Regions from separate parts of the Staphylococcus sp. FW104-15G4D genome, predicted to be linked through region 2. Evidence: a T-box and tRNA genes for the amino acid it is inferred to sense, from the RefSeq annotation. Region 2 holds a T-box; the other holds one or more tRNA genes.
The links. The T-box of region 2 lies ahead of serS (serine--tRNA ligase). A T-box ahead of a tRNA ligase gene usually reads a tRNA of that ligase, here a tRNA-Ser.
Positions count from the first base shown of each region.

Region 1: it has a tRNA-Ser gene. The T-box ahead of serS (serine--tRNA ligase) is inferred to sense a tRNA for this amino acid. The anticodon was not compared.

Region 1 covers NZ_JBYTCH010000003.1:1,334-13,896, forward strand. The annotation lists gene recR (recombination mediator RecR) at 1-106, opposite strand, end outside; gene AC3WQX_RS09575 (YbaB/EbfC family nucleoid-associated protein) at 113-430, opposite strand; gene dnaX (DNA polymerase III subunit gamma/tau) at 519-2,225, opposite strand; gene AC3WQX_RS09585 (GNAT family N-acetyltransferase) at 2,294-2,824, opposite strand; RNA gene ffs (signal recognition particle sRNA large type) at 3,192-3,461, opposite strand; tRNA gene AC3WQX_RS09595 (tRNA-Ser) at 3,736-3,828, opposite strand; gene AC3WQX_RS09600 (glutamate synthase subunit beta) at 3,890-5,353, opposite strand; gene gltB (glutamate synthase large subunit) at 5,371-9,867, opposite strand; gene gltC (glutamate biosynthesis transcriptional regulator GltC) at 10,068-10,949, shown strand; gene AC3WQX_RS09615 (YibE/F family protein) at 11,100-12,212, shown strand; gene AC3WQX_RS09620 (YibE/F family protein) at 12,209-12,563, shown strand, end outside.
Region 2 covers NZ_JBYTCH010000003.1:123,324-135,886, reverse strand. The annotation lists gene AC3WQX_RS10260 (AzlD domain-containing protein) at 1-259, opposite strand, end outside; gene AC3WQX_RS10255 (AzlC family ABC transporter permease) at 256-948, opposite strand; gene serS (serine--tRNA ligase) at 1,284-2,570, opposite strand; T-box leader at 2,654-2,867, opposite strand; gene hutH (histidine ammonia-lyase) at 2,944-4,449, opposite strand; gene AC3WQX_RS10240 (NAD(P)H-hydrate dehydratase) at 4,865-5,677, shown strand; gene gyrA (DNA gyrase subunit A) at 5,855-8,527, opposite strand; gene gyrB (DNA topoisomerase (ATP-hydrolyzing) subunit B) at 8,564-10,495, opposite strand; gene recF (DNA replication/repair protein RecF) at 10,506-11,621, opposite strand; gene yaaA (S4 domain-containing protein YaaA) at 11,618-11,863, opposite strand; gene dnaN (DNA polymerase III subunit beta) at 12,238-12,563, opposite strand, start outside.

The sequences.
Region 1 (12,563 bases), 120 kb from region 2:
TCATATCTAAAGTATGAAAAGCCAGACGTTGAGCCGTCTTAGGTCCAATGCCTGGCAGTTTCATAAAACTGTCTATAAGTTTAGAAATTGGTTCTGGATATTGCATGTGTTATCACATTCCAGGGATGTTTAAGCCTTGAGTATGTTTACCTAAACGTTCTTGAGTTAACTCGTCAGCTTTATTCATCGCTTCATTAGTAGCAGCTAATACTAAATCTTGAAGCATTTCAACGTCATCTGGATCTACTGCTTCTTCTTTAATTTCTACATCTACAACTTCTTTATGGCCAGTAACTGTTACAGTAACCATACCGCCGCCAGCTGTTCCAGCAACGCGTTCTTCTTTTAATTTTTCTTGTTCTTGAGCCATTTTCTTTTGCATTTTTTGCATTTGTTTCATCATTTGTTGCATATTTCCGCCACCGCGCATAATATCATTTCCTCCTTGAAATTAAACAGTCTCTATTAAAAATTAGCTTTTATTATATTATACATACGAATATATTGCTTGTCATGTATCAGTCTTCGTCTATCATATGAACTGTTTCTTCACCAAACAAATCTTTAGCCTTTTGTGCCACATCAACTTGTGCTGGCTGTTGTGCCTCTCCTGACTCGCTGTTATTTTCACCATTAGCGTTACGATTTTGAATATATTCAGATCTAACTCTTAACCATTGATCCGAAGGTACACCAACGACTTTCACCGTTTTATTTACTATATTACAAACTACACTCTCTATATTGTTACGCTTTTCATCATCTTTATTTACAATTTCGCAATGAATCTCTTCCTCAAACTTAACTAACACATGATCTTCACTCGCTGCCACTGGTTCTGAATTTTGGAGTAAACTTACTAATGATTTTTTGTCATTACTTTTAGCATGATCAATCACTTCTTGCCAGTGGTCTTTTAATAATTTTATGTCTTCTTTATTAGCTTTATCTAATACTTTAGCTATTTGTTGCATTGAAAATGCATTTTTAGAGCGTTGAACTGTACGTGTAGGTTTCTTCGGTTGTTGTGTTTGACCACTATTTGAAACTCCTTGCGCTTTCAGTGTTTTTAATTCATTTTCAAGTTGCTCCATACGTTGAAGCAGTACATCATTATCAGGTTCAGTAGCTACAGCTGTTGTAGCCATATTCTGAACAGTCTGTGGTTGCGCTTTAATCATTTCCGCAAGTTTAACTAGTAACACTTCAAAATGAACGTTTTGGTTAACGCTAAAACGAATTGAAACAAGTGTATCATTAATGATATCAATCATACGATATAGTGTGTCTAATTCAAAACTAACTAAAGCATCATATTCAATTGATTCATTTGATGTTTTTATCATTATCGTATCTCTAACGAAGTAAATCATGTCGTTAATAAGTCGATTCACTTCTTTTCCTTCTGAAATAAAGTGATGATATCTACCAAAAGCTTCTTTAACATTCCCCTCAACAACATCTTTGAACAAATCATTTAATGCCGCTTCATCAACGCTACCAGTCACGTTTAACGCATCTTGTAGTGTCAAACGCTCGTCCCCAAAAGCAATCGCTTGATCCATGATACTTAAAGCATCACGCATACCACCTTCTGAAGTTTTAGCAATAAATTCTAATGCTGCAGTATCATACTCTAGTGACTGTGATTCAGCTACGAACTTTAGGCGGTCTACAATTTGATCCATACTAATCGCTTTAAAATCAAAACGTTGTGCTCGAGAGATAATTGTAGGAGGAATTTTATGTGGTTCTGTAGTCGCTAAAATAAATATCGCGTGACTAGGAGGCTCTTCCAAAGTTTTAAGCAAGGCGTTAAACGCCCCCGTCGTTAACATATGTACCTCATCTATAATATATACTTTATATTTGGATTCACTTGGTGCGTATTTCACCTTATCTCTTATATTTCTAATCTCATCCACACCGTTATTACTCGCCGCGTCAATTTCAATCACATCAGAATTTGTACCTTGAGTAATACCTTTACAAATCGCACACTCATTACAAGGTTCTCCATCATCGCTATTAAGGCAATTAATCGCCTTGGCAAACACTTTTGCGATACTTGTCTTCCCAGTTCCTCTGGGTCCACTGAAAATGTAAGCATGTGATTGTTTACCTTTAGAGATGGCATTACGTAACGTTTTCGTGACGTGTGTTTGTCCAACAACATCATCGAAACTTTGCGGTCTATACATTCGATACAAAGCTTGGTAATCCACTGTAACACCTCCATTAACAATTACTCATCATTATATCATGTTCGTAACAATTCTTTTCAATAAAAAAATTAATCAAATACTTCAGGTAACATAACAGTCATACCATGAAATGATGCTATGTCTGAAGTTAAAAATTTCACACTCAAGGTGTCATCGTTACCTAATTCTTCCATAACAATATCGTATTGTTTCGCATCAACGTATCCTATGTGATTGAAAAATTCAGTATAGCAATGAACAAAAATTGCTGGATACCCTTCAGCTTTGGCACGCTCTTCTACTGCTTGCATTAAAGCTTTTCCTAGTCCTTGTTCACGCACATCTGGTTGTACTGATAAAGCTCCAACTGCTAGTGCAGTAGTTTGATGATTATTAGAAACTAATAAAATTTCTCCTAATAAGACATGGCCAATGACATCGTTCGTATCATTTTTAGCAATAACTTCTAATTCAGAATTATAATTCTCGGATTTTCTGAGATTCTTAACTCTGGCACGTTCTTTCCAACTCATCTCTGGGTCTTGATCATAATTTTGTTCAATGCTATCAAGTGATCGTTCATAATCAACTTCAGTTAAAGTACTTAAAAATATTTGCATGTATCCTCCAATTTTTCCATCAGCTTTTTAATGATATATCAATACACGTTATATATTATTTGCTTAGTTCGTTATAACCTTAACAAATTATTGAAAATTAATCTATTTAATGAAAGAAGAGTGGGATAGAAATTTAAATTTGTAAAAAATTAATTTCACTATCCCACTCCAACTTGGTTTGTATATAAAATTTTTATAATTCATCACTAGTAGGGGCTTGCTGACATAGTCGTTTAGAAGTATGAGAAGCTTGATTCAAACTTATTTCCAAATCAGGCACCTACTGCCAAAATAAAAAAAGGCTACGACAATCTGATATGTCCTAGCCTCTTATCTATGTGATATTTGCTTAAATCTCATAATAATACCGTGCACCTTTGTATCGAACGCATATCATAAACGTTACCGAAGTCGACAGCTAAATCTCGGCTACCCTACGGCACATATGAGGATCCACTTAATGCTGCTTCCGTCAGGACCTGACATGGTTCATGGGTTCATATTGCATAGGACCGAAATCTTCAAACACTACGTGCTTCGGGCAGACTTCACAAAAATGCGCCCTCAACAAAGGAATTAAGTCTCGCATAAAGCGGATTTCGAGTACAGGGAACCGCTACCTCCCCACCTAGCACGGTAAGATTTATAATACTATAATTTCATATCCCTTTGCAAGCGTAAAAATTTCATCAACAACTTATATATGAGTTTAGATTACTCTTTTAATGAACTCAAAATTTCGAAATGATAGGCACATTGCTAATATATAAAAATCGATAAATTTAAAAAAATTCTATTTGTATGTATGAGCAATTCAGTTAGAGGAGGGTAAAAGCAAAATAAAAAAGGCAAATACTCATTAAAATAAGTACTTGCCTTTTATATCTATTAGTCTTGGATTTTAATTCTAATGGCGGAGGAAGAGGGATTCGAACCCCCGCGGCCCGTTAAGGCCCTGTCGGTTTTCAAGACCGATCCCTTCAGCCGGACTTGGGTATTCCTCCAATGAACACAATAACAATCATATAATAGCGTTCATTAAAAGTCAATATAATTATTTTGTGTCTACACCAGAATTTTTTTATTTAAATATTGGTCAACAGATCGTGCTACAGCGCGACCTTCTTTGATTGCCCATACGACTAAACTTTGACCTCTACGAGCATCTCCAGCTGCAAAAAATTTAGGATGATTAGTTCGAAAGTCAATGTCATTAGCAACTATTTTATTACGTTCAGTTTTAATACCAAACGCATGAGGAATAGTTGTTTCTGTTCCTATAAAACCAATTGATAATAAGACTAAATCAGCTGGCCAAAAACGTTCTGGACCATCTGACATTACCATGCCTTCAGATGTCTCTTGCAGCACTTGAGTGTACAATCCTCTCACACGACCAAGACCATCTACATCATAGCGCATTGTTTGTACCCCATAAGCTCTTGGTTCTTTACCAAATTTTGCTTCATATTCTTTATGCGCATAATCCATTTTAAATACAGGCATGGCTAAAGGCCAAGATGTATTACTTTCAAAGGTAATTTCTTCAGGCTGCTTAGTATACTTGTTAAATTGTACGATTGATTTACAGTTTTCACGCAATGCAGTCGCTACACAGTCGGCGCCTGTATCACCTGCACCTATGATAATAACGTTTTTATCTTTAGCAGTAATAGAAACTTCATCAATTTCTCCATTGAGATATTGTGTTTGTTCAGTTAGGTAATCCATTGCAAAATGAATACCAAAGCCCATACGTCCTTCTAAAGGTAAATCTCTCGCATTCTGCGAACCCGTACATAAAACAATTGCATCAAATGCATCTTCAAGCTCTTCTTTACTGATATCAACGCCAATCTCAACACTTGTTTTAAACTCTATACCTGCCTCTTTCATTAACGCTATACGACGACGTACTACATCTTTATCTAATTTCATATTTGGGATACCGTACATTAATAAGCCACCTGGTTCATGTGCTTTTTCAAACACGGTCACTTGGTACCCTTTAATGTTGAGTTCTTCAGCAGCTGTAAGTCCTGCAGGTCCACTTCCTACTATTGCAACTTTTTGCTCTTTACGTTCTTCAGGATACTTTGGTTTAACCCAACCATTATCATAAGCTTCATCTATAATAGTACGCTCAATACCTTTAATTGCAACGGATTCTCTATTGATTTTCATGACACAAGAATTCTCACATGGCGCGGGGCATACACGTCCAGTAAATTCCGGAAAATTATTTGTCTCACTCAATCTTTCATAAGCCGTTTTAAAGTCTTGATGATATACTAAATCGTTCCACTCTGGTATATAATTTCCAATAGGACAGCCGATAGTTTCTCTTCCATATAACTGTCCTGTTTGGCAAAATGGTGTGCCACAATCCATACAGCGTGCACCTTGAACGGAGGCATCTTCCTTAGTAAAGCGTTGTTGAAACGCATCATGACCAGAAAGACGATCTACCAAAGACAATTCTGATAAAGACTGTTTATTATATTTCATAAATCCTTTAAATTCGCCCATGATTATCCCCCACTTTTTTAATAAACTACTGCTGGTTGTAATTCTTCTTCAATACTTTTCCTATCATCATAAAATGCTGCGAGTGTCGCTTCATCTACTTGTTCTATTCGTCGTTTTTGTAAATCAATTTTTTGCATCATCAATTTGTAATCTTTCGGTATGACTTTCACTACATATTGGCTTACATTTTCAAATTGATTCAAAATTTGTCGTGCTTTCGTACTACGTGTATGTTTATAATGCGCTTCAAGCATCTCTTTAATTAATGCTTTTTCCTCATCATAGCGAACCTCACTAAATTCAAGAGTTTCTAGTGCATTGACCTTTTTAAATTCTTCAATACTTGATGGGAAGATATAACTTACGCCGCCACTCATACCTTGGCCAAAGTTTTTACCAACATCTCCTAAAATAATGACATGTCCACCAGTCATGTACTCTAGTCCGTGGTCTCCAATACCTTCTACCACAACATCAGCGCCACTATTTCTAATACAAAAACGTTCTCCCGCCTTACCATTTATATAAGCTTTTCCTCTTGATGCTCCATAAAAACTTACATTACCTGCGATAATTTCTTGTTCTCGCTTTTCATTTGGCGCATTAACAATAACTGTTCCACCTGATAAACCTTTACCTACATAGTCATTCGCATCACCAGTATGATGAATCGTCAAACCGTGTGGCGCATAAGCAGCAAGACTTTGACCGGCATGCCCTTCTGTATAAGCGAATATTGTATCCTCAGGGAGACCTTCTTCTCCGTATTGACGTGCAATGGCACTACCTGTGATAACGCCTACATCTCTTTGTTCATTGTTGACCACATAACTTCCTGTGAATGAATGTCCATTTTGAATACTGTGCTTAGCATCTGGATATAGATAATTCAAATCAAAGCCGATATCTAAGTGATGATCTTGCATTATTTGTTTCGTATTAGGTCCTTCAGACTGTTCGATAAGATTCTCTATTTGAATTGCTGCAGCTTTGCTTCCATGAGTTAACTTAGAAGAACGCTGTAGTAAATCTGTTCTACCTACTAACTCCTCTACTGTCTCTAGACCTAGAGAAGCTAAAATTTCTCGTAGTTCTTCAGCAATGAAATACATAAAGTTGACTACATGTTGCGCCTTACCTGTAAATAGCGCACGTAAATCTTTGTTTTGCGTAGCAACTCCTACTGGACATGTATCGTTGTGACATACACGCATCATGATACATCCCAATACAACAAGTGGGGCTGTCGCAAATCCAAACTCTTCCGCTCCAAGTGCACAAGCGTACGCTACATCTACTCCAGTGAGTAACTTACCATCTGTTTCTAACTTCACTCGACTACGTAAATGATTTAATTTCAATGTTTGATGTGTTTCCGCTAGTCCTATTTCCCAAGGAACTCCAGCATGTTGAATACTGGTCTTTGGTGAAGCCCCAGTACCTCCGTCATAACCACTAATGACTATCTTATCGGCGAATGCTTTAGCTACCCCTGAAGCGATGGTTCCTACGCCTGTTTTAGAAACTAATTTAACTGCAATATCCGCTTCTTTATTCGCATTTTTTAAATCGTGAATAAGTTGAGCTAAATCTTCTATAGAATAAATATCGTGATGTGGTGGAGGAGAAATCAATCCTATACCCGGCGTTGAACCCCTTGTTTCAGCTATCCACGGATAGACCTTCGATCCTGGTAATTGCCCACCTTCCCCTGGTTTAGCGCCTTGTGCTACTTTGATTTGAATCTCTCTAGCGTGTTGGAGATAATCACTCGTTACACCAAATCGTCCGGACGCAACTTGTTTAATTGCACTCGTTTTATTACTTCCATCCTTTTGCAATTCATATCGAGACGGATCTTCACCGCCTTCACCACTATTGCTTTTACCACCAATTTGATTCATCGCCTGTGCCAAAGTTTCATGCGCTTCAGCTGAAATTGAACCATAACTCATAGCACCAGTATTAAACCTTTTCACAATTTCACTTGCCGGCTCCACACGACTAATATCAATGGCTTTTTGTTTTTTAAACTCTAACAGATGACGTATGTGATCTGTACGTTTATCATTGACTGCCTCTGAAAATTCTTTAAACAGTTCATAATCATTTTCTCTACAAGCATGTTGTAGTAAAAAGATTGTACGAGGGTTAAATGCATGATGTTGACCTTGTTGTCTCCATTGAAATGTACTACCTGATTCTAAGTAATCTGTTGCATTACTTTGTCGCGCTTTATTCTCATTGTCGATTTGTTCAATACTTATTCCAGATATTTTTGACTGTGTTCCAGTAAAATAACGATCTATAACATCTTGAGATAATCCAACTGCTTCAAAAATCTGCGCCCCTTGATAACTTTGCACAGTTGAAATTCCCATTTTCGCCATAACTTTTATGACACCTTCTGATAATACGCGTGTATACGTTTCTACGTTCTCAATTACTGAACCAGATAACTGTCCTTTAAGTGTCAATTGTTCAATCGTACGTTGCGCAAGATAAGGTACGATTGCATTAGCACCATATCCAAGTAGACATGCCACATGATGTACCTCTCTAGTTTCACCTGTTAGAGTTACAAGACTTGTCTCCATTCGCAATCCTTCACGTATCAGTAACTGATGAACATGACTAAGAGCAAGTAACATTGGCATCGCATAACCTTCCTGTGAGACAAGTGTTTGATCATCTAGCACAATGATCTTAGCACCTGATTTTACTGCTTCAACTGCTTGTTCTCCAAGTGAGTTTAATGCACTTTCAAGCTCCCCTGTATACACCGTTGATAGATGGGTTACATTGAAGCAACTTGAGTCTATGGAAGCAAGTTGTGCCTCAGTAATAACAGGTTTCTTCAATTGAATACGTTGTAGCGCTGTCTCATCAGGATGAAGTAAATTACCTTCTCCACCTAAATATGACATTTCACTCGTTACAATCTTCTCTCGATAAGCGTCGATAGGAGGGTTAGTGACTTGCGCAAATAATTGTTTAAAATAATTAAATAATGATTCTGGCTTATCATTAAGAACAGCAATTGGTGCGTCATACCCCATCGCTCCAATAGGATCCTTTTTACTACTAACTAAATCAACCATGTATTTATTTATATCTTCTTTAGTATAGGCAAATTGCTTTTGCAAACGAAATAACGTATGTTCATCCCAATCAGACGGCTCATAATCTATTCGATCAAAGCGATCATCAATTTTAAATGTTTCTAACCATTGTTGATAAGGTAATTCGCTAGCTATATCTGCCTTTAAGTCATTGTTTTCGACTACTTTATTTTGTAAAAAGTCGACGAGTAACAATTTGCCTGGATTAAGTTGTCCTTTAAAAGCGACATTCTCTTCCGGCACATCAACTACACCAACTTCAGAAGAAAATACAATAAAGTTATCTTTAGTAATCGTATAGCGGCCTGGACGTAAACCATTTCTATCTGTAAGCGCACCAATTTTATCGCCGTTACAAAATGAAATCATCGTTGGACCGTCCCATGGTTCCATTAAATAGCTATAATATTCATAAAAAGCACGCACATTTTTGTCATTAGCTTTGTTATATAACCAAGGTTCTGGAATCAATAACATTGCTGCTTTTTCAGGTTCCATAGCCAATGAAAGAAACTCAAACGCATTATCCACAATAGCTGAATCACTTCCATCTTCATCTACTATGAAATGAACTTTATCTTTTTCATCTCCAAATAACGTCTCAACCAATTTATTTTGGCGTGCTCTCATCCAATTCACATTACCTTTAATTGTATTAATCTCACCATTATGCATGAGCATCCGGTTAGGATGGGCACGTTTCCAGCTGGGAAAAGTATTTGTGCTAAATCTTGAATGCACTAATCCTAATTTAGATTGAAACGTTTCATTCTGAAGATCTAAATATAATTCTTTGATTTGATCAGAGCGTAACCAACCTTTATAAACAATTGTCCTCTTGGATAAACTTGTGAAATATAACTCCAGTGATTGCTCTTCTCCATATCTCTCAATCTGTTTTCTCGCTAAAAATAATTGTTTTTCAACATGTTCAACGCCTCTAATATCTACAAAGACTTGTTGAATGTAAGGCATTGTATCAGCAACATGTTTAGCAATTGCATTAGTATTTACAGGGACATCTCGATAACCAATAACTTTGAAACCTTCATTTTCGAAATATGAGTTAAAAATGGGTTCATGATTCGAATCTTTAACTTTTTCTTTAGAAAAAAATAATCCCACAGCATAGTTACCTTCGCCGGGAATATTAATTTCATCTAATTGATCAAAAAACTTAAATGGAATTTCAGTCATTATGCCCGCACCATCACCAGTGATACCGTCAGCACCAACGCCACCTCGATGATCTAACCGACGTAACATTTCTAAAGATTTTTCAATAATATCATGAGACCTCTTATTATCCATATTGGCATAAAATCCAATACCACACGCATCATGCTCTTCACGATAATCATATAAACCTTTTTTTAATTTCTCATTGTACATGATGCACACTCCTCTTATTAGAATTTTCTGACAATTTTAGTTTGATAATAATTACTATAATGTAATATATTTATCTGTTCAATATATAAATTAGATATAACTCATCTAAAAAATAGAACAATTACCCAAATTACTGCTATAATACACTTATACCATTTTAAATTTTAGAATTTTTCGTCAATTAATAAGGAGTGGATATTGTGGAGATTAAACAACTTAAATACTTTGTAGAAGTGGCACGTCGTGAGCATATATCAGATGCAGCTTTAGAATTAAACATTGCGCAGTCAGCGGTAAGTCGTCAAATCACACAACTTGAGAAAGAGTTGAACGTAACCCTTTTTAAAAGAAGTGGTAGGAATATCATCCTCACCTCCGAGGGAAAGAAACTCATGTCTCAAGCTACTCAAATTCTCAAACAAATGGACCACACGATTCAATTATTTAAACAGCAAGCTTCTACAGATCAACGGACGATTTATATTGGTTATGAAGAAGGCGACATTTCACAAATGATGTTGCCACTAGTGCAATCCTTTGAACAACAAAGTGAGAGTATTATAACGCCGCAACTCTTGAAACATAATCACATTGTAGATCGAGTAAATTCGGGCCAACTCGATATAGGGCTTATTGAAATGACTAAGGATATAACAACACAGACAGGACTTCATGTCACACCTTTATTCGAAGAGAAATATCATATGTATGCGCCTAAAGACCATCCTATTACTTTGACAACTCAACCCCTTTTAACTCAACTTGAAAATGAATCACTATACTGTCTCATGCCTTTCGCCAACTCAATAAAAAAGAAACTCGAACAATTAATTAAAGCAAATGTGTATACATTATCGAATAAACAACTTGCTCAGTATCTCGTGCGTCAAGATAAAGGATTTATTATTAGCAATGAAAACATTCATCTTAATGATAGCGAAGATTGGGTCCGAATTCCTCTTTCACATACTGAATTAAAAAGAACAATATGCGCCATCACTAAATATGATAATAAGAAAAAAGATATAGATTTAGTATGGCATTATATTCATACTATGATTAATCAAACGGCTCAATCTTAGTTGAACACATCGTTAATCACACTCGCTTTATTTATAAAATACGACGAATCATTCAATTAACTCATTTTATAAATTTTTGTAATCATTGATTAATGGGCGTATAATCACTATGTCAATTTAATACACTAAATTGAGAATTGAGGTTTAAATATGCAGTTCAAATCTTTTTTTAAACAGCCTTTCAGTTGGATGATTATGATTTTTTGTTGCATCTTTCTTGGCTTATTTATATTTACGTTTTTTAACGATAAATTTTACAATATGCCGATAGGAAAAATTACAAATGTACATCCTATTCACACTGAAAAAATTACGGATGAACAACACAATAAAGATATTAAATATAAAGAAAAACTTACTTTAGAAATTTTGAATGGTAAATTTAAAGGTCAGACAGCAACGATTGACCACCAATATGTAAAATCTCAAGCGGACTCGGAGTCATTTTCCAAAAATGACAAAGTGTTATTACATATTTCTAAGAAACCTAGTGATGCCAATATTATAGAGAAAAAACGTGATGGTTTGGTTGTGGCAATAACAGGAATCTTCCTACTCACAGTACTCATCGTTGGTAAAAAAGTTGGCTTACAATCAATATTATCACTAATCATCAATACAATTGCCGTCATAGGGGCAATCTATATACACAATCAAAATGGGCAAATCAACTTATTCCTATTAATGACAATCGCGATTATTGTCTCGACAACGTTAACCCTATTACTTGTAACTGGGTGGCACATGCGTACACTCGTCACAATAGTAAGTACACTCATTGGTACATTTCTTTGCGTGGGAATTACAGAATTAGTGATTAAAATGACAGGTGGTAACGGGATTAAGTATGAAACAATGACCTTCCTTACACTACCTCCTAAAGACGTCTTTCTCGCTTCCGTCTTAATTGGAACGCTCGGAGCTATTATGGACGTAGCCATTACGATTTCAAGTGGAATGTATGAAATTCTTCAACGTACTCCAAATATAACAATGGGTCGTTGGGCGCTTGCGGGACGTCACATTGGCCAAGATATTATGGGTACAATGACCAACATTTTACTTTTTTCTTATCTGTCTGGAAGTTTACCAATGTTTCTAATTTATTTGAAAAATGCTAATACAATCACTTACACCATTTCAATGAATTGGTCATTAGAAGTTGCTAGAGCCATGACAGGTGGCATAGGCATTGTGTTAACAATTCCCATTACCATTGCATTAATGGAAGTATTGCTAAAATTGAGAGGTGCTAAACAATGAGTGCGATAACAATTTTAGGCTTATTACTCTTGGTGCTAATGATAATTTTCGGAGGAAAAAAAGGTCTCATTTCTTTCTTCACACTATTTTTAAACTTCATCATACTTATTATTAGTATCATTTTAATAATTTTTGGTGTACCGATTTACTTAGTAACTTTTATCTTCTGCATAGTTATTGCTGCTGTGAACTTATTCGTGTTAAATAGTTATAATGTTAAAACACAAGCAGCATTTATCGGTACAATAATTACGACACTCATATTGATACTAGTTATTTTCCTATCGGTTAAGGTAGGTCATCTTCAAGGGTTTGCGACAGAACAACAAGATGAAACATATGTGTATTCAA
Region 2 (12,563 bases):
AAATGGCAAGGAGTACTGTTGGTATAATCGCAATAATATATGACAAATTGAGCGTATATCCAAAGGTGTTATCGTGTTGTTGTATGACGCCATCAATGACAAGTGCGGTAAATAATGTGATAGGAATAAATGAAAGCCATTTAACGACAATTTCAGGTAAATGAACTCTAGATATCATCATAAAGGGAATAATTCGAACGAGTAACGTTACAATTCCACATAAAATAATAAGTATCAGTGTGTGTAAATCTGTTGTCATTTATCCATCACCACCCCTAAGGCTGCAGCGAATGTTGCGGCTATTAATATTGCTACATATGAAGGCATCACTAAACTTAAAAGAAGCATCATTGTGATTACACAGATAATTAAAATTATATATATACGAAATCTTGATTTCTTCACTGACTCAAATTGAGATATACCTAGGAAAATGAACATTGCAGTAATCGCATAGTCTAATCCAAGTGCATTAGGATTAGAAATATATTTGCCGAAAAGGGCGCCGGCCACACACGAAATAGTCCAAAAAAGATATGCTGTGATATTAAGACCATGAAGCCAACGATCATTAATCTTTTCACCTTTAATATATGGCGTAATGGCAACTCCGAAGGTTTCATCGGTTAATAATGTACCGAGACCTACCCTATTCCATAATCCATATTGTTTATAATTAGGCGCCAAAGTCATACTTAATAGAAACATACGTGAGTTAACGATAAGTGTGGTCAACACGATAGCAGATATTGGAGTACCTGTAATCGCTAAAGCGCAAACAATAAATTGTGCGGCACCGGCGTAAATAATGAGACATAATAAAATAATTTCTAAGATACTAAAGTTTTGAGAGGCTGCAACGATACCAAATGATAAACCTACTCCGGCGTATCCAAATAAAGTAGGAATACATTCTTTTACCCCTTGCTTAAATGAAAGATGGGTCATTTGATCAGCCTCCATTCCACTTTCTAAAATAGTAAAATAAGTCTATTATATTTGGAAAAGTTGTTCAATATTTTTAGACTTCGGTTTGTGTGAAGTAAGACAAACCTCATAGTCAAATCGTTGTAACTACAACGATTATAAAATTTCAGAATTTTGTTTCTTCTTTTAGACATCCCTCTCATTTTTGAAGATTTGAAGTTGAATCATTTCTCTTCCCCTACCCTGTTCAACAAAAAAACTGTCGACAAAATCGTTAAGATCTTATCGACAGTTCAAATAATTAATTGAGTCATTCATCGTTGTATTGTAGTAATTATTTAGCCTATTCTAAGTTATTATTTTGTAGGTTTAGAAATTTTAGTTTTTCCACCCATGAATGGAACTAATGCTTCAGGAATTGTGATTGTACCGTCTTCATTTTGATAATTTTCAACGATAGCTGCAAATGTACGACCTACGGCTAAACCACTACCATTTAATGTATGAGCTAATTCTGGTTTAGCTGAGTTATCACGTTTAAAGCGAATGTTAGCACGACGTGCTTGGAAATCAGTACAGTTTGAGCAAGAACTAATTTCTTTATAATCATTGTAGCTTGGTAACCATACCTCTAGGTCATATGTTTTACTAGCGCTGAAGCCAATGTCGCCTGTACATAAGATAACTCGACGATATGGTAATCCTAATTCTTCTAAAATTGATTCAGCATTTTTAGTCATATCTTCTAAAGCATCCCAAGAATCTTCAGGTTTTTCGATACGAACCATTTCAACTTTATCGAATTGGTGTAAACGAATTAATCCTCTTGTATCTCTACCAGCTGAACCCGCTTCACTACGGAAACATGCCGTTTGCCCAGTGAATTTTTCAGGTAACACTCCTGGTTGAATGATTTCATCTCTGTAGAAGTTTGTTAAAGGTACTTCTGCTGTTGGAATTGTGTATAGGCCTTCTTTTTCAACTTTAAATAAATCTTCTTCGAATTTAGGAAGTTGACCTGTACCAAACATAGTATCTGCATTCACTAATTGAGGTGTCATCATTTCTGTGTAACCATGTTGAGTTGTATGTTTCGTAATCATATAGTTCATTAATGCACGTTCTAATAATGCACCATCTTTAGTTAAGTAAACGAAACGCGCACCAGATACTTTAGCAGCACGTTCGAAGTCTGCCATTTTTAGTTCTTCAACTAAGTCCCAATGTGCTTTTGGTTCGAAATCAAATTCACGTGGTGTACCCCATTTTTTCAATTCAACGTTTTCTTCATCTGAATCCCCTTGAGGTACATCGTCGTTAATTAAGTTTGGAATACGGATTAAAATATCTCTTACTTTATTATCAACTTCATTTAATTTAGCATCGTTTTCTTTAATTTCATCACCTAAGTTACGCATTTCTGCAATAACGTCATCAGCATCTTCTTTATTACGTTTCTTCTGAGCGATTTCTTCACTGACTTTATTACGTCTTGCTTTCATTTCTTCAGTTTTACTGATTAATTGACGTCGTTGTTCATCTAATTCTAAAACTTCGTCAACGACCTTAGGATCGTCTCCTCTTAATTCAATTTTGCTCTTAACTTTTTCTGGTTCATTTCTAAATAAACGAATATCTAACATGTAACCTTCATCCTTTCCCAAATAAAATATAGATTTAATGGGGGCACGTATGTATAAAATCATAAAAAAAGACCACATCCCAGACAAGGGACGTGGTCTACGCGTTGCCACCCTATTTAACAATTTAAAATAAACGTTGAATCACTTATTCTAAACTGCACTTAACTAAAATAACGGTTATTACCGATTGCTCTCATAAAGTAGGTAGATTCACATCAAAGTCGATTGCTTGTTCTCACTAACCACAAGTTCTCTGAAATCGTCCGGTTAATGCTACTTAGCCTACGAACAATGTTTTATTAAGTTATTTTTAATATAGCAAAGTCTTTTTAACTTTTCAAGTAAATGTAAATGTGTGTAAACTACCTCGTATTTATGCTCTGTGATAAGCATCATCTTTTAGATACTGCGCTACCGCTTCGATATCTTTGTGGAATTGTCGATCTTGATTGATTGAAGGCACGATTTTACGATATTCTTCATATTTCTCACGTGTTTTAGGAGATAATTTATCTACACCTTTTAATTCCACAGCTTGCAATGCGATGACACATTCAATCGCAATCACACGACGTGTATTCTCAATCATTTGGTAACCATGTCTTGAAGCGATTGTGCCCATTGATACATGATCTTCTTGGTTTGCTGAAGATGGAATTGAATCTACACTCGCTGGGTGTGCGAGGGTTTTATTTTCAGAGACAAGGCTTGCAGCAGCATATTGCATAATCATAGCGCCACTTTGTAACCCTGGCTCAGGACTTAAAAATGCAGGTAAATCTCCATTTAATTGAGGATTAATCAAACGTTCTAGACGTCGCTCTGCAACGTTGGCTAATTCACTCACGCCTAATTTTAGATGGTCTAATGCAAGTGCGACTGGTTGACCGTGGAAGTTACCACCTGAAATCACTAATGTTTCATCATCCTCATCGAAGATAAGAGGATTATCATTAGCTGCATTCATCTCAAATTCTAATTTTTCTCTTACATAATTGAACACTTGGAAACTTGCACCATGGATTTGAGGAATACAACGTAAACTATAAGCGTCCTGCACTCGTAATTCAGCTTGGCGTGTCGTAAGCTGTGAATCTTCAAGCCAGTTAAGCATGCGTGCTGCCACATCTACTTGTTCTTTAATATTCCGGACTTTGTGCACGTTATGATTATACGCATCTGTAATACCATTTAAAGCTTGATGCGTGAGTGAAGCAATCCATTCCACTTGATAACCTAAATCCTCTGCCTCAATGAAATTAATCACACCTTGAGCTGTCATTGCTTGTGTCCCATTGATAAGTGCCAAGCCTTCTTTAGCTTGTAGTTTTAACGGTTCACGTCCTAACTCATTAAGGACGTAGCGACTGTCGACTTGTTCATTGTTATAATAAACGTCACCCTCACCAATGAGTGCAAGTGCAAGATGTGATAGAGGCGCTAAATCCCCTGATGCCCCTAATGAACCTTGTTGCGGAATCACTGGAATAATACGTTCGTTAATGAAGAATTTTAATTGTTCAACTAACTCAAGTGTCGCACCTGAATGCCCCTTCAATAATGTATTTAAGCGCAACACCATCATGACTAATGCCACTTCTTCTGAAAATGGTTTCCCGATACCACATGCATGTGAACGAATGAGATTGACTTGTAATTCGTTATATTGACCTGGATCGATTAAAACATCACTAAATAGACCGAAGCCAGTTGTGATACCATAGATTGTTTCTTTATTCTGTATGATACGTTCAACGACTTGGCGACTTTTCGTCACTCGTTCAATGGCATCCTCTGAAATATCAATTTGTAAGTCTTGGCTTAAAAACGTCTTAATTTCCTTAATAGTCAAAGCCTCTCCATCTAAAATTAATGTCATATAAACAACCCCTTTGTTTAAATTTTAACCCCATTACAGGAAAGTATACGTTTTCATTTTTATATTAACAACACTTTTTGCACTTTTTATAATGCATTATCAATGTAATAATTTAACAGGTTAAAGAAATAGGAATATTATTATTTATTATTTTAATAAGGTAGATGGAAATGGTATTTTTGATATTTTGTGCGGATAGAGGTATTCATTATTAAATTTCTAAAATAGCTATTGACTAAAGAGTATTACAGGTATAGTATTTTCTATTGTATTTAAAAGAGATTGGGCAATTTTAAAGGACTTTAATTTCTTAAAAATGGATGTACACAACAATTTATAAAGTGAAATTTAAGACGGTCGGATGTCTTGTGTACGAGATGCGAGAAGTGAGTTTTTTAACGGAGGTTATGTCATTATGGAAACGTTAGATACAGTTAACATTCCTATAAGAAAAGATGAAACGCATAAAGGCGATTATGGTAAGATTTTATTAATTGGTGGTTCTGCCAATATGGGTGGCGCAATTATGCTTGCTGCGCGCGCATGCGTCTATAGTGGTAGTGGATTAATTACAGTCGCAACACATCCTAATAATCATGCAGCATTACATTCACGTTGCCCAGAAGCAATGGTAATTGATATCAATGATACGAAGATGCTAACTAAAATGATCGAAGCTACCGATAGTATCTTAATCGGGCCTGGATTAGGTGTGGACTTCAAAGGTAATAATGCGATTACGTTTTTACTACAAAATATTCAACCACACCAAAATCTTATTGTAGATGGAGATGCAATCATCATATTTAGTAAATTGAAACCTCAAATTCCTACATGTCGTGTGATTTTCACTCCTCATCAAAAAGAATGGGAACGTTTAAGTGGGATTCCTATCGAAGAACAAACATATGAACGTAATCGTGAAGCTGTTAATAACTTAGGTGCTACTGTCGTTTTAAAACAACATGGTACTGAAATTTACTTTAAAGATGATGCTTACAAATTATCTATCGGTACACCAGCAATGGCTACTGGTGGTATGGGAGATACACTTGCTGGTATGATTACAAGCTTCGTTGGTCAATTTGATAGTCTTAAAGATGCCGTTACAAGTGCGACTTACACACATAGTTATATTGGAGAGAAATTATCTGAGTCTATGTATGTCGTACCACCTTCTCGTTTAATCAGTGAAATTCCTTATGTTATGAAACAATTGGAAGGTTAAGTTATAGACACGTTATATATTAAATACTATTTACGATGCACACCTCAAAGTTGTTCACTTATTGTGAATACCTATTGCTGGTGTGCTTTTTTTATAATAAAAAAGACTACCCTCAAGCAGGGTAGTCTAAAAATTAACAGGTTCTCACTATATAGCGAGAACCTGCTTTAATATCTATTATTCGTTGTCATCATCGTCGTCTGAAGCACTTTCAATATCTTCATTTACACGATCCATAAAGTCTTGTCGAACATCGATTCTATCATCATTAGCGTTATCATCTGTTTCTTCATTAGTTACATCTTCGGCTTCTTCTGTATGAATAGCATTACCAGGTGTTTGGTCATCAATAACTTCTTCAGTTGCTGTCTCGCTCGCATCAGTATCATCTGAGTCTGCTTGATTATCTTCTTCCTCTTTAACTTTAGCAACTGTTGAAACAAATTGACCTTCGCCTAATCTCATTAGACGTACACCTTGTGCAGCACGACCATTTTGAGAGATATCTTCCACATCTAAGCGAATAATCACACCTGCATTGGTCACAACCATTAAGTCTTCTTCACCAGTGACTGTTGTGATACAAACGATATTACCGTTACGTTCAGTAATAGTTGCTGTTTTAATACCTTTACCACCACGATTAGATAATCGGTATTCATCTACTGGTGTACGTTTACCGTAGCCATTTTCAGTAACAACTAGAACTTCATCTTCACTTTCTGCGTGAGCCACATCTAAACCTACAACCACGTCGCCTTCACGTAGTGTGATACCTTTCACACCTGCTGCTGTACGACCTAGAGGACGTAAGGCAGATTCAGGGAAGCGAATAAGTGATGCGTGCGATGTACCGATAAGTATATCTTCATTACCAGTTGTTAAGCGTACGGCTATTAGTTCATCGTCTTCTTTGAAGCCTATTGCGATTTTACCGTTCTTATTAATACGTGAGAAATTACTTAACGCTGAACGTTTAACAATACCTCGTTTTGTAGCAAATACAAGGTAATGTTCTTCACTTTCAAGATCTTTAACCGCAATCATCGTACTTATCGTTTCGTCATTCTCAAGTTCTATCGCGTTAACGACTGGGATACCTTTAGATTGACGAGACAGCTCAGGAACTTCATAACCTTTAAGTTTATATACTCGACCTTTATTCGTGAAGAAGAGCACGTTATCGTGTGTACTTAAAGTAACTAACTGACTCACGAAATCTTCTTCAAGTGTGTTCATACCTTGTACACCACGTCCGCCACGGTTTTGTGAACGATATGTAGAAACAGGTAATCGTTTAATATAATTATTATGACTTAAAGTAATTACAATTTGTTCTTCTGGGATTAAATCTTCATCTTCAATATCGTCTAATCCACCTAATTGAATTTCAGTACGACGTTCATCTCCAAATCGTTCTTTGATTTCAGAGAGTTCATCACGAACCAATTGTAATAATACTTCTTCATCAGCTAGAATTTCTTCTAATTCTTTAATGTATTCAAGTAATTCATTATATTCAGATTCAATCTTATCGCGTTCTAAACCTGTTAAACGTCTTAAACGCATATCTAAGATAGCTTGTGCTTGACGTTCAGATAGCTTAAAGCGTTCTTGTAAGCTTTCCATCGCGATTTTATCTGTTTCTGATTCACGAATTGTCGTGATAATTTCATCAATATGATCTAGAGCTATTCTTAAACCTTCTAGAATATGCGCACGGTCTTTAGCTTTTCTTAAATTGTACTCAGTGCGTCGTCTTACAACTGTTTTTTGATGCTCTAAGTAGTGAATTAATGCTTCTTTTAAGTTAATTAACTTAGGTCTGCCATTAACTAAGGCAATCATATTTACACCGAATGATGTTTGTAACGGTGTTTGTTTGTATAAGTTGTTAAGAATAACGCTTGCATTCGCATCTTTACGTACGTCAATAACGATTCTAACACCTGTACGTAAACTTGTTTCATCTCGTAAGTCGGTAATACCATCGATTTTTTTATCTCTAACAAGTTCAGCAATTTTCTCAATCATACGTGCTTTATTAACTTGGAATGGTATTTCAGTTACTACGATACGTTGACGTCCACCACCGCGTTCTTCAATCTCTGCACGTGAACGCATTTGGATAGAACCACGACCTGTTTCATATGCACGGCGGATACCACTTTTTCCTAAAATAAGACCTGCAGTCGGAAAGTCAGGACCTTGAATATCTTCCATCAATTCATTGATCGTGATATCAGGATTCTTACTTAAACTTAATACACCATCAATGACTTCTGTTAAATTGTGAGGAGGAATATTAGTAGCCATACCTACGGCAATCCCTGCAGCACCGTTAACTAAAAGGTTTGGGAAGCGTGCAGGTAAGACTGACGGCTCTCTTTCATTACCATCATAGTTGTCGATAAAATCAATTGTATCTTTGTTGATATCACGTAAAAGTTCTAACGTAATCTTAGTCATACGTGCTTCGGTATAACGCATTGCTGCTGCGCCATCACCATCCATTGAACCAAAGTTACCTTGACCATCTACAAGAGGATAACGGTAACTGAAGTCTTGTGCCATTCTTACCATGGCTTCGTATATTGAAGAGTCACCATGTGGGTGATATTTACCCATAACGTCCCCAACAATACGTGCAGATTTCTTATATGGTTTATCTGGTGTCATACCTTGTTCATTCAGACCATATAATATACGACGGTGCACTGGCTTTAAACCATCTCTAACATCAGGTAATGCACGTGACACGATAACACTCATGGCATAGTCTAAGAATGATTCACGCATTTCACTGGTTATATTTCGTTCATTAATTCTTGATTGAGGTAATTCAGCCATCAAGATATCCTCCTTCAAAAGTTCAATTCATAATGCTTAGAAATCTAAGTTGGCGTAAACTGCATTATCTTCTATAAATTGTCTACGATTTTCAACAACATCACCCATTAACATTTCAAATGTTTGGTCTGCATCAATTGCATCTTCAAGTCTTACTTGTAACATTGAACGATGTTCTGGATTCATAGTCGTTTCCCATAATTGGTCTGCATTCATCTCACCAAGACCTTTGTAACGAGAGATTGACCATTTAGGAGTAGGGTTTAATTCAGCTTTAAGCTTGTCTAACTCTCTATCGTTAAATACATAATACTTTTGTTTACCTTGCGTTAATTTGTATAAAGGTGGCTGTGCAATGTAAACATAGCCCGCTTCAATTAACGGTCTCATAAAGCGATAGAAGAATGTGAGTAATAGTGTTCTGATATGCGCACCATCAACGTCCGCATCAGTCATGATTACGATTTTATGATAGCGTGCTTTTGAAATATCAAATTCTCCACCAATACCTGTACCAAAAGCAGTGATCATTTGGCGAATTTCATTGTTATTTAAGATACGGTCTAAACGTGCTTTTTCCACGTTCAAGATTTTACCTCTTAATGGTAAAATCGCTTGAGTTCTTGAATCACGACCTGATTTTGTAGACCCCCCGGCAGAGTCACCCTCTACTAAGAAAATCTCACTCTCTTCAGGATTTTTACTAGAGCAATCCGCTAATTTACCAGGTAAACTTGATACATCTAATGCTGATTTACGACGTGTAACCTCACGTGCTTTTTTAGCTGCTACTCGTGCTCTAGACGCCATGATACCTTTTTCAACGATAATTCGACCTACGGCAGGATGCTCGAATAAGAAACGCTCGAAGTATTCAGCGAATAATTTATCCACTACTTGACGTACTTCAGAGTTACCTAATTTCGTTTTAGTTTGTCCTTCGAATTGAGGATCGCCGTGTTTAATTGAAATAATAGCTGTTAGACCTTCACGTGTATCCTCACCTGAAAGTTTATCTTTGTCTTCTTTAATAATCTTACTTTGAATACCGTAACTATTAAGAATACGTGTTAACGCACGTTTGAAGCCATCTTCGTGCGTACCACCTTCGTACGTATGAATGTTATTGGCATATGTTAATAAGTTAGTCGCATATCCACTGTTATATTGAAGAGCGATTTCAACCTCAATATCATCTTTTGTTTGATGTATGTAGATAGGTTCTTCATGAAGTGGCTCTTTATTTTCATTTAATAATTCTACGTAAGATTTAATACCGCCTTCATAGTGATAAGAATCCTCACGGCCTTCCTCTTCACGCTCATCTCTTAACGTAATTTGGATACCTTTGTTTAAGAAAGCAAGTTCGCGTATACGTTGTTGTAATGTTTCATAATTATACACAGTTGTCTCTGTAAAAATTTCGCCATCAGCTTTAAAACGAATTGCCGTACCTGTTTGATCTGTTTCACCGATTTCTTTTAAGTCAAATTGAGGTACACCTTTTTTATACGCTTGGTGGTAAATAGTATCATTTCTGTACACATATACTTCTAAGTCTTGGGAAAGCGCGTTAACTACTGATGAACCAACACCATGAAGCCCACCTGATACTTTATATCCGCCACCGCCGAATTTACCTCCAGCATGTAATACCGTTAAGATAACTTCGACAGCAGGACGTCCCATTTTCTCCTGAATATCAACTGGAATTCCACGGCCATTGTCAGTAACTTTTATCCAATTGTCTTTCTCAATTACGACTTCTATTTGATTAGCATAACCTGCTAATGCTTCGTCAATACTATTATCAACAATTTCCCATACTAAATGGTGCAAGCCTCTTTCAGAAGTTGAACCAATATACATACCTGGTCTTTTACGCACCGCTTCAAGACCTTCTAATACTTGTATCTGTCCAGCACCATAATTATCTGTGTTGTTTACATCTGACAATGTATTCACCATCACTTTCTTATTACTTTAGTAATTCGCCTTGACTTATACGGTATAACTTAGCATTATTCATAATTTCATGGTCTATACCGTCAACAGAGGTTGTAGTCACAAATGTCTGTACTTTATGTTGGATTGTACTTAGAAGATGCGTTTGACGTGAATCATCAAGTTCACTGAGTACATCGTCCAGTAATAATATTGGATACTCTCCAACTTCGATGTTCATTAATTCAATCTCTGCCAATTTGATCGACAATGCTGTAGTTCTTTGTTGTCCTTGTGATCCATATGTTTGTGCATCCATGTCATTAACATTGAATCCTAAATCATCTCGATGTGGTCCATAAAGACACACACCTCTTTCTTTCTCTCTTTGAAGGTTATCGTTTAATAATTCGATGACCTCCTCGAGCAATTCTGACTCTTCCTTCTCATAATCACTTAACTTTAAACTTGGTAAATATTTAAGTCCTAACTTCTCACGCTCATTCGTAATCCCTGAATGAATCGGTTGCGCAAGTTCTTCCAGTTCTTTTATAAAATGCTCACGACGTAACGTTACCTTTAAAGCATATTGAGCAAATTGTTGATTTAACACTTCTAACATTGTCGTATCTGTCTTCTGCCCAATTTGTAATTGCTTCAAATAGTTATTCTTTTGTTTAAGAATACGTTGGTATTGAGCTAAATCATTTAAGTAAACGGCTGAAATTTGTCCTAACTCCATGTCTATGAAACGTCGTCGTATCTGTGGTGAACCTTTAACAATATTCAAATCTTCAGGAGCAAATAAAACGACATTCAAGTGTCCCACATATTGAGTCAGTTTACTTTGTTCAAGGTGATTGACTTTAACTTGTTTACCTTTTTTAGTTATAAACATTGTAAGTGGCATTGTGCCATGTCTATAACTCAGCTCACCTTCTATTTTAGCATAGTCAGCTTTAAAACGTATGAGTTCCTTGTCATTCGAAGTACGATGACTTTTAGCTAGCGCTAGCGTATAAATTGATTCAAGTAAATTTGTCTTTCCTTGCGCGTTTTCTCCTATGAGGATATTCACTTCAGGATGACAATCTAATGTAACCTCTTCATAGTTACGATAATTCTCTAATTGGAGTGTATTAAGTTTCATTGTTCACCTTGATGGATGATTAGAAAAGAACCAGTATCTTCAGGTAATTCTGTGATATCAATTCGGTCGTTATGTTCTAATTTCTTCCCGCGACGTGTCTCACGTTGGCCGTTTATTAAAACTTCGAAATCTTGGAGGAACCATTTAGCTTGTCCACCAGATTCAATAATGCCTTCAGTTTTAAGAAATTGACCTAAAGTTATGTTTCCTTCTACAACAACTTCTTGAACCAAAATTATCACTCCATTTCTTTATGTGTCATTAATATATTATACCTTTTTTTGCCTTAGATTTCATTTAAAATAAAGAATGAAATCGTTTACTTTGATATATATTTTTATTTTTCAAAATCTGCAATCTACTTGGTAAATTTTTTTAGTTTTAAGAGACATCATATTTTAATTGTGTATGCTTCTCTAATTTAAATTTAAAGGGGTATTTTACTTAATTTTAACAAATAGGAGGTTTACCCTAAAAAATTTATTGATGTTTCTTAAAATACCTCTCAGTATCTTTAAAATGAATTTAAAGTAACTAAAAAGAGATTGTCTAAGTGACAATCTCTAAACTCATTATAGCATTATTAAATTTTTATGTTTTAATCCATATGGTCTAACTAATAAGTTCTAATTGGTAAAATCAATTGAGTTACTGAATCGTCATCTTTCGGTTTCAAAATAAATGGTTTCATTGTTCCAAAGAATTCTACTTCAACTTCGTCATTATCGATGGCTTTTAAAGCATCCATCATGTATTTAGAGTTGAATGAAATTTTTAAGTTTCCACCTTCAACATCATTTGCAGTTACTTCTTCTTTTACTGTACCAATTTCTGGTGATGTTGAGGATAATTCTACTAACTCATTTCCAATGCTCAATTTAATAACATTATTTCCACCTTCACGTGCTAAAAGAGATGCACGATCGATAGCGTGATAGAAAT